Regions from separate parts of the Paenibacillus sp. FSL R5-0517 genome, predicted to be linked through region 1. Evidence: riboswitches for the same ligand, from Rfam matches in the RefSeq annotation. Region 1 holds a riboswitch; each other region holds the start of a gene.
The links. Region 1 has a riboswitch for S-adenosylmethionine ahead of mmuP (S-methylmethionine permease). Riboswitches for the same ligand answer to the same signal wherever they lie in the genome.

Region 1 (3,165 bases):
ATAATAAGCTGCGTAACATACTGCGATAAATGGAACCCCACAATACAGCGCAATTCGCTGTGTCGGGTCGAAGGCAATACCTATGCATGAAGCCAGGCATAATATAAATGAAACAATCGGTACCACCGGATACAGTGGTGTACGGTAGACCAGATCCTTGACCGCATGTCCTTCCCGGATATACTGTCTGCGGAACATGTACTGGGAAGCGCTGATGCTCATCCATACGGCAACGACAGCCAGACCTGATATGGAGACCAGCGTAATATACACCGTACCTGGCGCAATAATGCTGGACAGCAGAGCCAGTGCACCACCCACCATACTGATCAGAAGTGCATTCAGCGGTACCCCGCGCTTGGTCAATTTGGCAAACCACGGAGAGATCGTTCTTTTGTCAGCCAGAGACCAGAGCATCCGTGAAGATGCATAGAGGCCCGAATTGGCAGCAGAGAGAATCGCCGTCAGAATAACAAAGTTCATAATATCTGCAGCGTAGGGTACACCCACCCGCTCCATTACCGCTACAAAAGGACTTTCCAATACACTGGCGTCCGACATGGGCAGCAAGGCCGACAAGATAACAATCGTTCCGATGAAGAAAATAACCAAACGCCACAGTGTGGTATAAATAGCTTTGGGAATCGTCTTTTCTGGATTCTCCGTCTCCCCGGCGGCAATACCGATTAACTCAGTGCCTGAGAATGCAAAGTTAACAGCAAGCATAGTCATCAATATCGCTGTAGCCCCATGAGGGAACCACCCGGATGCGGTAATATTTGATAGAAATGGAGCCGGTTCAGCATCCGCCATGGGAATGAACCCAAACATGGCTGCACCACCGATAATAATGAAGATTACGATGGTAACTACTTTGACAGATGAGAACCAGAACTCGGATTCCGCAAAAAGTTTTACCGTTAAAGCATTGAACAAAAAGATCATCAGTGCAAAAAGTGCGCTCCATATCCATACATTTACCGATGGGAACCAACGCTGCATAAGCAGACCGGCGGCTGTGAATTCAGAGCCAAGCGCAACAGTCCAGGTTAACCAGTACAACCAAGCCACCGTGTAGCCTGTTGCTGGTCCAATATATCTTGCCGCATAACTATGAAATGCTCCCGTCTCTGGCATATGAACAGACAGTTCACCAAGACAGAGCATCACCAGATATACTACGATCGCTCCAATCAAGTAGGAAAGAATAGTTCCCAGTGGTCCCGCCTGCTGAATCGTATAACCCGAGCTCAGGAATAATCCCGTTCCAATGACGCCACCCAGAGAGAGCATGACCACATGCCGTGCCTGCATTTTCCGCTGAAAATGCCCTTTGTCGTTGTTGTTCTCCATACCTGCTGCTCCCTACTTCTTCATCCAGAAAAACAAAAAAGACCCACTCTTCCTAAAGAGTGCGCCGTTACTGACAAATAAAAACAAACGCTCCTATCTATCAGGCTGTTCACCCGCTGGAATTAGCACAGTATCCTTCAGATCTGTTGCTGAGGTTTCTAAGGGCCAGTCCCTCCACCTCTCTGGATAAGAAAATGATTTTTTATAAATATAGCGATTGATTATGAATGTGTCAATATTTATATCATAAATGGCACATCTCGCTATTCTGTGGAAGACCCTGGATTGGTAATAGTGGTCTTTACCTCATACGTGATCGGCACGGTACTGAAAATTTTATCCCAATCACCTTTGACTTTCTTCCATGTCTTTGGATGTTTAATACGCAAGCTGTCCCGAAAATCCGCTACATCGACTTTATAAGTATGCTGAAGTTTGTACAACACCTGACGAATCTGTTGTTCGGCCAGCTCAGCAAAATCCTTTTCCAATTCTCTTAGATATTCACCTTTTTCCTCTTCCTCGGGAGCGCGCCAATCCTCCATCAGCCAGCCTTCGGATTCAGTCTTCACATGGAATGAAATATCATTGCCGACCACCTTGGGAATAATTTTCACCTTTTTCTTCTTGATTTCATATACCACGGTGAATCCTTGCTTGTTATGTGTTTTTAAGACACCTCCTTTTTTTTTGGAATTGAGCCATGACAAACCCTCAAGATCTGTTTGACTAAGTTCTCCAATGAATTTCGTTGTTTTTCCATCAAAAATGCTACCTCCAGAGAACTTGTCCTCTCCATGGGAATTCAACACATTTTGCAGCAGAAAGCTGGAACCGGACTGCATCTGTGCATCTAACTTAGACAATAATACAGGATCCAATATTTTGTTGGACAAGTACGAATTGTTCGTAATTCCTGTGAGATAAAATGCCGGAATCCGAGACGGGTCCTGTGAAGTCAACACATCTAATGCAGAATGATGACTGATTAGCACCAGGCAGTTCGGTCGAATATCATTATCCCGTAGTACAAAATCAAGCAATTGGTCCAAACCATATTTTTTGGCAATATCCTTGGAAACGACGATAACTTTCAGATGATGTCCAATAAGTGGTCGATCCCGCCTTAACGCAAACTGACGGAAGATTTGCAACATGGAATCTCCACTGAGCTGTTCATTGGCATAGGATGTTTTGCCGGAAGAAGGAGAACCGGATTGCTGGCTCGATTGACTGTTGGAGAAGCCCGGAGCGATCTGCACCGTGGCAGTTACATAGTTCTTCTTAGGATATGAGCCTCCTTGAGCAGCGATGTCTTTCTCGAATTCCGTCTCTTTGCCGACATCGATTCCAAGACCAACATAGAGACTTAGATCCTCTATTTCCCGACTGCTCCAGCATCCGGACAGCGTCAATAGAATACAAAAGGCAGAAGCTAAACGTAAGAGCATACGGAATGGCATCATGCATGTTTGCCTCCTTTTTTGCGAATCAGACTTATCAACAGTAACACCATAGGAAGAATGCCAAATAAAAACACAGATGCATTACCCAGCATATCTCCAAGTGCAAAAGTATCATCCACCGTTTTGGGCATCATGGCTGTCACATAAATGAATGGAAGCAGACCATACATAATCCCCTTCATTTTTTTTGAACGGAACAAATCACGAATACCCACCGAAGCACAGTAATGTGTGATCGCGGTAGTCGAAAAAATCTGCATAATCCAAATGACCAGCAATAAGGATTCAAATCGTTCGAATATTAATCCCTGTATCTCGAAGCTTCTCACCAAATCCAGCGTTGGCC
Region 2 (3,165 bases), 270 kb from region 1:
ATATTTACAATCAAGGACAATATAATGTACACCGTCCGTGACTTGATCGAAGCAGATCGGGCTGTCATAAACAGCAGAACTCCGAGTGGTAAACCAAAGATAACGGTGAATAGGCCTGATACACCCAAAATTTGCAGTGTCTCTATGGAAGCTTTACCAACCTCTTCCCAACGAACTGTTGAAAAATCCATCTAACGAAGCACCTCCACATCAAGTCCCTCAGCGGTCAATTCGGATATCGTCCGATCAATCGCATTGGAATCACCTTCGAACCGAACGGTCAGCTGACCATAAGGAACCTGTTTAATCGTAGAGATTGTCCCTTGCAGGATGGCAAAATCCACACCCGTCTTGCGAACCGTCCTGGACAAAATCGCTTCATACGTTTTGTTCCCCAGAAAGGATATCTTCACAAGTTTCGATGCAACACCTGCCTGCAATTCAATGCCTGCATTTGCCAGAGCAGTCTCTTCCAGAGCCAGTCCAGCTTCATGGTCACGCATCATGAAGTCCCGCGTAATCGCATGCTGCGGCTTCAGGAACACTTCGGTTACAGGTCCCTGTTCCACAATGCCACCTTGATGAATGACAGCCACCTTATCACAGATGTTCTGAATGACATGCATCTCATGTGTAATCAGCACAATGGTAAGGTTGTACTTTTCGTTAATGTCGAGCAATAACTTCAGAATTGAATTTGTCGTCTGCGGATCAAGCGCTGAAGTAGCCTCATCACAGAGAAGTACATTCGGATCACTCGCAAGTGCTCTGGCAATCCCCACACGTTGTTTCTGTCCACCTGATAATTGAGCTGGATATTTGTTGCTATGGTTCTCCAGACCAACGAGATTGAGCATTTCCTTCACTTTGCGATCAATGGCATCCTTGGGTGTATTCACAAGCTTTAGTGGAAAAGCCACATTATCATATACCGTTGCAGAGGATAACAGATTGAAGTGTTGGAAAATCATCCCGATCTTGCGTCTCTGTTGCTGCAATTCGGTTTTGCTCAGTTCAGTCAGATTGATCCCGTCAACCCATACTTCACCCTCCGTAGGCCGCTCCAGCAAATTAATACAGCGAATCAGTGTACTTTTACCCGCTCCGGAATGGCCAATAACGCCGTAGATTTCACCCTTTTGGATGTTCAAATTCAGCTCGGATAACGCTGTTGTCGACTTTTTTCCTTTGCCGTACGTTTTGGTTAATCCTTTTAATTCAATCAATCGCACTTGCCCCTTTCCAACCACCTACATGTATCTTTACCCGATCTAAAGGAAAACTCCCCTTAAAGTACAAAAAAGAGCCCTTTGCAGAAACAAAGAGGGCTCTTTACGTGAAAGAATATACCTTCTCATCTGCCAAAATCGTGCCTTGCACCATTTTGTAGGAATTAGCACCTAACATCTATAACGAATGATACATGTATCATGTCATTACAAATCGGTTGCCGGGCTTCATCGGGCCTGTCCCTCCGCCGCTCTCGATAAGAAATATGTTATTGTAGGATTTTATAAGTTCATGTAGTTCATGCTTTATAATGTGAATGTAACTTTTGAGAAATATCAGTTCATTATTCGTCATTGTAACACTCTAATTGAAACTCAGTATATTCCAAGTATTCCGATTTGTCAAAGGGAATTATTTCTTTGCCATATTTTATTGATATAACGATAAGAGGCTGTTAACGTTTCACAGACCATATCCACGCCCTGACGCATTTCCTGCACATGCTGATTCAGATCCTCCAACTTTACTTTACCTTGCAAGGTCTGGTGTAACTGCCACAGGTCATCGTGCATTTCCGAGTTCATGTAGTGAATTTCCATATTACGTCGTTTGCGCAGCTTGCTCATCGGCTCCCGATATGAGTCCTTGATCTGAATTAATTTCAATGCAAGATCATGATGCTCCCTCGCAAAATCGAACTGCCTTAACACCGTAAAATAAGAAAAATGCGCTTTTGTATTTGAAGTATTCAGCTGGAATATTTCATTCAATACGGTCCCGACTTTATCCAAAATGGCAAAGCAGCGGATGAAGCCATCTTTGTAGAAATACACATATCGGGCATACTCAGCTTTTTCAGTCGGCGTCATGTCGTCCGTTGAGCCTGCAACGACCTTTTTGCGAAAATGAGCTGCAGCGAAGCTGCTTTGCTCCAGTTCATCCAGTGAGGAGATGAGTCCCTGAGTCCACACATACAGTTTCCGATAGTCATGCGTGGGATCATGATCCACATGCATTTGCCGCTGAAAGAGCTCAAGTGTATGCGCCATGGAGTCCATCGCTTCCTTCAATTTACCTTCGTTTATACGCGGTTTTTCCCCCAACAACGTTCGCAGCATATTTAACCTCCTCTTTTCCGAATCAACATTTCATCACCGTAACACTTCATCCATTCCGTAATTGCTGCTTGCCATAGGTTGCCCTGATCCCCCTGACATCAAACAAAGTCCACCTGTCCAATGATGTACATCACTGGATGGTGGACTTTCATATTAGGCCGAGTACCTTCAAGAGAACTGTATCTGTATCTAGAACCGATTAACCGGTCGATGTAGCTTGTACACCAGGAAACTCATATACGTTAAAACTCCGAACAATATGGCGATATCCAGCATATGAGCGAGAGCTACGAACATATATACTTCCGGGCGGTTCATTGTCACCATCATGAAAATACCAATCACGACTTGCATCAGGATGAGAACAACGGATACCACGCCAAGGGTACGCATTTCCTTGTTGTCCGGATGATTACGGTAAGCGAAATGACCCAGAATTGCAATAACAATGACGAGCGACGCTGCTGCTGCACGGTGAGCAAAAGCAACCGCTACCCCTCCTGAGAGCTCAGGGATGATCTGCCCGTTACAGAGCGGAAATCCGGAACATCCGCCAGCAGAATTCGTGTGGCTCACAAATGCACCCGTGTATACCACGAGATATGTGTAAATAGTGGAGAACCAGACCAGATTCCTGAATTTTTTACTCACCCGAGGGTATTTATTCAGGCGCTCCAATCCGCCATCTTTTGCCTCCTGCCTTATGCCCAGCGCCATCATCAGGGAACTGGCAAAAGCAATCAGTGCAAAGCCGAAATGCAGTGCCATGACTGCTGAAGATTGGGAGAAGACAACGGCAAAAGCCCCCATGATTCCC
Region 3 (3,165 bases), 2.9 Mb from region 1:
ACTTTTTGGTATGCATCAGAATGTCTTCCTCAAGCTTCTCAATCCGTGCTTCAATTCGGTCACCTACGGTGAAATAATTATCAACAATCAAGTCAACCAGCAAATAGAGCAGACGATCCGGTGTACTGATTTCCTGTTCCCACAGGATTGGTTTCAGTGTGCGCAATTCGCTGACCTTTTGCTTCGTAACACTAATAATAAAATGTCTGCCAAGGAACAAGTTGACTGCACGCAGAAAAATCTCTTCATCATCGAAACGTATGCTATTGATTACAATAAAATAATGGTTCTCATAAATTTCAATCTTCGGACGTTGTTCTTCGTCACTAAGACAGTCTTCCACAGCCAGATCATGCATCAAGAACAGCGGTTGAAGTACCGCCAAATCGTCTACATCTGCATCAATCCAGTAAAATCCTTCCGCTGGTGGAGTCAGCGCCTGCTGAATATCGTCCACCGGAATAAACACACCGTTGTTTACCAACCGGATTTTCATCGTTAATCTACTCCTTCTGCACCCGCCAACTCGGCGGATATTATCATTATGGGCGCAAAAAGAACAAATCAGCCGGTCGGCAGCGGAGCCTGGAGATCAGGGCTGCGTTCACTATATAATCAAACGGAAGTCACGTCCCGCTGCCGGCATGCTGATGTCAATTCTCTATGCAGTTTGTCGGAATTCGGCTGCCAGTCAGGCCTCGGGTCGCCATCCATTTAATATGTCACCTCTCACATAAGGGTTTATAACACCTTGTTTAGTATACCGCTGGTACAAGGTGCTTTCAAGCGCAAAAATGTGTCTATTTCGCGCCCTGAGGCAGTGTATGACAACGGATGAAGAACGGTTCCGATCTGGACAGCAGACAGAGAACTGCACCTTGACGTAAGGGCATTAATGTAATAAAGTAGACGGTGAACCATATTAAATTACAATCTAATACAGCGAAATCTTATCAAGAGTAGGTGGAGGGACTGGCCCGATGAAACCCGGCAACCGGCGGTATACCGCACGGTGCTAATTCTTGCAGCGACCTAGTGTCAAGTGGCACTGTTGTAACTGAGAGATGAGAGAGGCGCATATCTATTTACATATGACCTTTCTCGAAATCCGAGGAAGGTCTTTGTCATATGCCCCGACTTCTCAGCAGTGATTTTCGCTAAGGAACTTGAGGTTGTTTGTAACGTTGGATGAAAGAGCAATTCAATGTTTTTACAAGCTCAAGGCAGTCTGTCACTGTATTGATATGAAGACATCAAGCCAGTGGCAGTTGCATCTATCTATGCACAAGGAGGAGTTAGACTTACCATGCCAATCAAAATTCCGGATACTTTACCAGCAAAAGAAGTACTTGAAGGAGAGAATATCTTCGTCATGGATGAAACTTCTGCATACCAGCAGGATATTCGTCCACTCCGTATCGCTATATTAAACCTGATGCCGACAAAGGAAACGACCGAAACACAATTGCTTCGTCTGGTCGGAAACACGCCTATTCAGGTGGATGTTGTTCTCGTACACCCCAAATCCCATACGTCGAAGAATACGTCTCAGGAGTATTTGGATCTGTTCTATAAAACCTTCGACGAGATTGAACACCGACGTTTCGATGGCATGATTATTACGGGTGCCCCGGTGGAACAGATGGATTTCGAAGACGTGAACTATTGGAATGAGATCCAGGAGATCTTCGAATGGACCAAAACCAATGTGACTTCAACCCTCCACATATGTTGGGCTTCCCAAGCAGGTTTATACCATCATTTTGATGTGCCGAAAGTACCACTTGATGAAAAGTGCTTTGGCGTTTTCCCACATACGATCAATAAACCACATGTTCCATTGTTGCGTGGATTTGATGAAGTATTCAACGTTCCACATTCCCGTCATACGGAAGTGAGACGCGAAGATATTGAAAAGAATGAAAATTTAGAGATTTTGGCTGAATCCGAGGAAGCGGGTATCTTCCTGGTTGCGACCAAAGACGGCAAACAAATTTTTGCCACAGGTCATGCCGAGTACGACCCGTTCTCATTAAAGTGGGAGTATGACCGGGATGTAGCCAAAGGATTGGATATTGCATTGCCTAGACACTATTATCCAAATAACGATCCTTCCCGTGTGCCACCGGCTACCTGGCGCGCTCATGCCAACTTATTATTCTCTAACTGGCTCAATTACTATGTGTATCAAGAAACACCTTACGATATTGGCCCGCAAATCTAATCGAGATTACAGGAGGATGCAGCAATGGAAGACAACAACAAGTTGAAAATTGAAAGCCGCTTAGCACAAATAGGGTCCATCAATGAACCGGTAACAGGCGCCATTAACTTTCCGATCTATCAATCCACTGCGTTTCGCCACCCGAAGCTAGGACAAAGCACGGGGTTTGATTATATTCGTACGACGAATCCAACCCGTAAAGTGTTGGAAGAAGCGGCTGCAGCGCTGGAGTCCGGTGATGCAGGGTTTGCCTGTAGCTCGGGTATGGCCGCCCTGCAAACGATTTTTGCCATGTTTGGTCAAGGAGATCATCTTATAGTATCGCTGGATCTGTATGGTGGAACCTATCGCCTGCTCGAACGCATTTTGTCCCGTTTCGGTGTAACCGCAAGTTATGTGGACACGAATGACCTGGCAGCACTGGAGAAGGTTCGTCAGCCAAATACCAAAGCCGTATTTATTGAGACACCTACCAATCCATTGATGATGATCACAGATGTGGAAGCCGTTGCTTCCTGGGCGAAAAAGTACAGCCTGTTGACCATTGTTGACAACACGTTGTTGACTCCATTTTTCCAACGTCCGATTGAACTGGGTGCCGATATCATCATTCATAGCGCTACCAAATATCTGGGCGGACACAATGATGTGCTGGCCGGACTAATTATAACCAAGGGTGAGGCATTATCTGCAGAGATGGCGTTCCTGCATAATTCCATTGGAGCGGTATTGTCTCCAAGTGACTCCTACCAGTTGATGAAAGGGATGAAAACGCTGGCTCTTCGCATGGAGCGTCATGAATACAATGCGCTTACCATTGCCAAATACTTGCTTGAGCATCCAGCGGTGGGTGAAGTGTATCATCCAGGCCTGTCCGATCATCCGGGGTATGAGGTGCAGAATAAACAATCCACAGGTAACACAGGTATTTTCTCTTTTAA

Region 2: another riboswitch for S-adenosylmethionine. It lies ahead of MKX40_RS25490 (methionine ABC transporter ATP-binding protein); the one in region 1 lies ahead of mmuP (S-methylmethionine permease).
Region 3: another riboswitch for S-adenosylmethionine. It lies ahead of metA (homoserine O-succinyltransferase); the one in region 1 lies ahead of mmuP (S-methylmethionine permease).

Annotation. Positions count from the first base shown of each region.
Region 1 covers NZ_CP150235.1:5,988,963-5,992,127, forward strand. Annotated here, with positions in the region: gene mmuP (S-methylmethionine permease) at 1-1,353, opposite strand, end outside; SAM riboswitch class I at 1,444-1,546, opposite strand; gene MKX40_RS26790 (Ger(x)C family spore germination protein) at 1,617-2,819, opposite strand; gene MKX40_RS26795 (GerAB/ArcD/ProY family transporter) at 2,816-3,165, opposite strand, start outside.
Region 2 covers NZ_CP150235.1:5,720,355-5,723,519, forward strand. Annotated here, with positions in the region: gene MKX40_RS25485 (methionine ABC transporter permease) at 1-191, opposite strand, end outside; gene MKX40_RS25490 (methionine ABC transporter ATP-binding protein) at 192-1,226, opposite strand; SAM riboswitch class I at 1,352-1,493, opposite strand; gene MKX40_RS25495 (Cthe_2314 family HEPN domain-containing protein) at 1,632-2,348, opposite strand; gene MKX40_RS25500 (heme A synthase) at 2,538-3,165, opposite strand, start outside.
Region 3 covers NZ_CP150235.1:1,951,530-1,954,694, forward strand. Annotated here, with positions in the region: gene corA (magnesium/cobalt transporter CorA) at 1-496, opposite strand, end outside; SAM riboswitch class I at 948-1,071, shown strand; gene metA (homoserine O-succinyltransferase) at 1,307-2,224, shown strand; gene MKX40_RS08810 (PLP-dependent transferase) at 2,249-3,165, shown strand, end outside.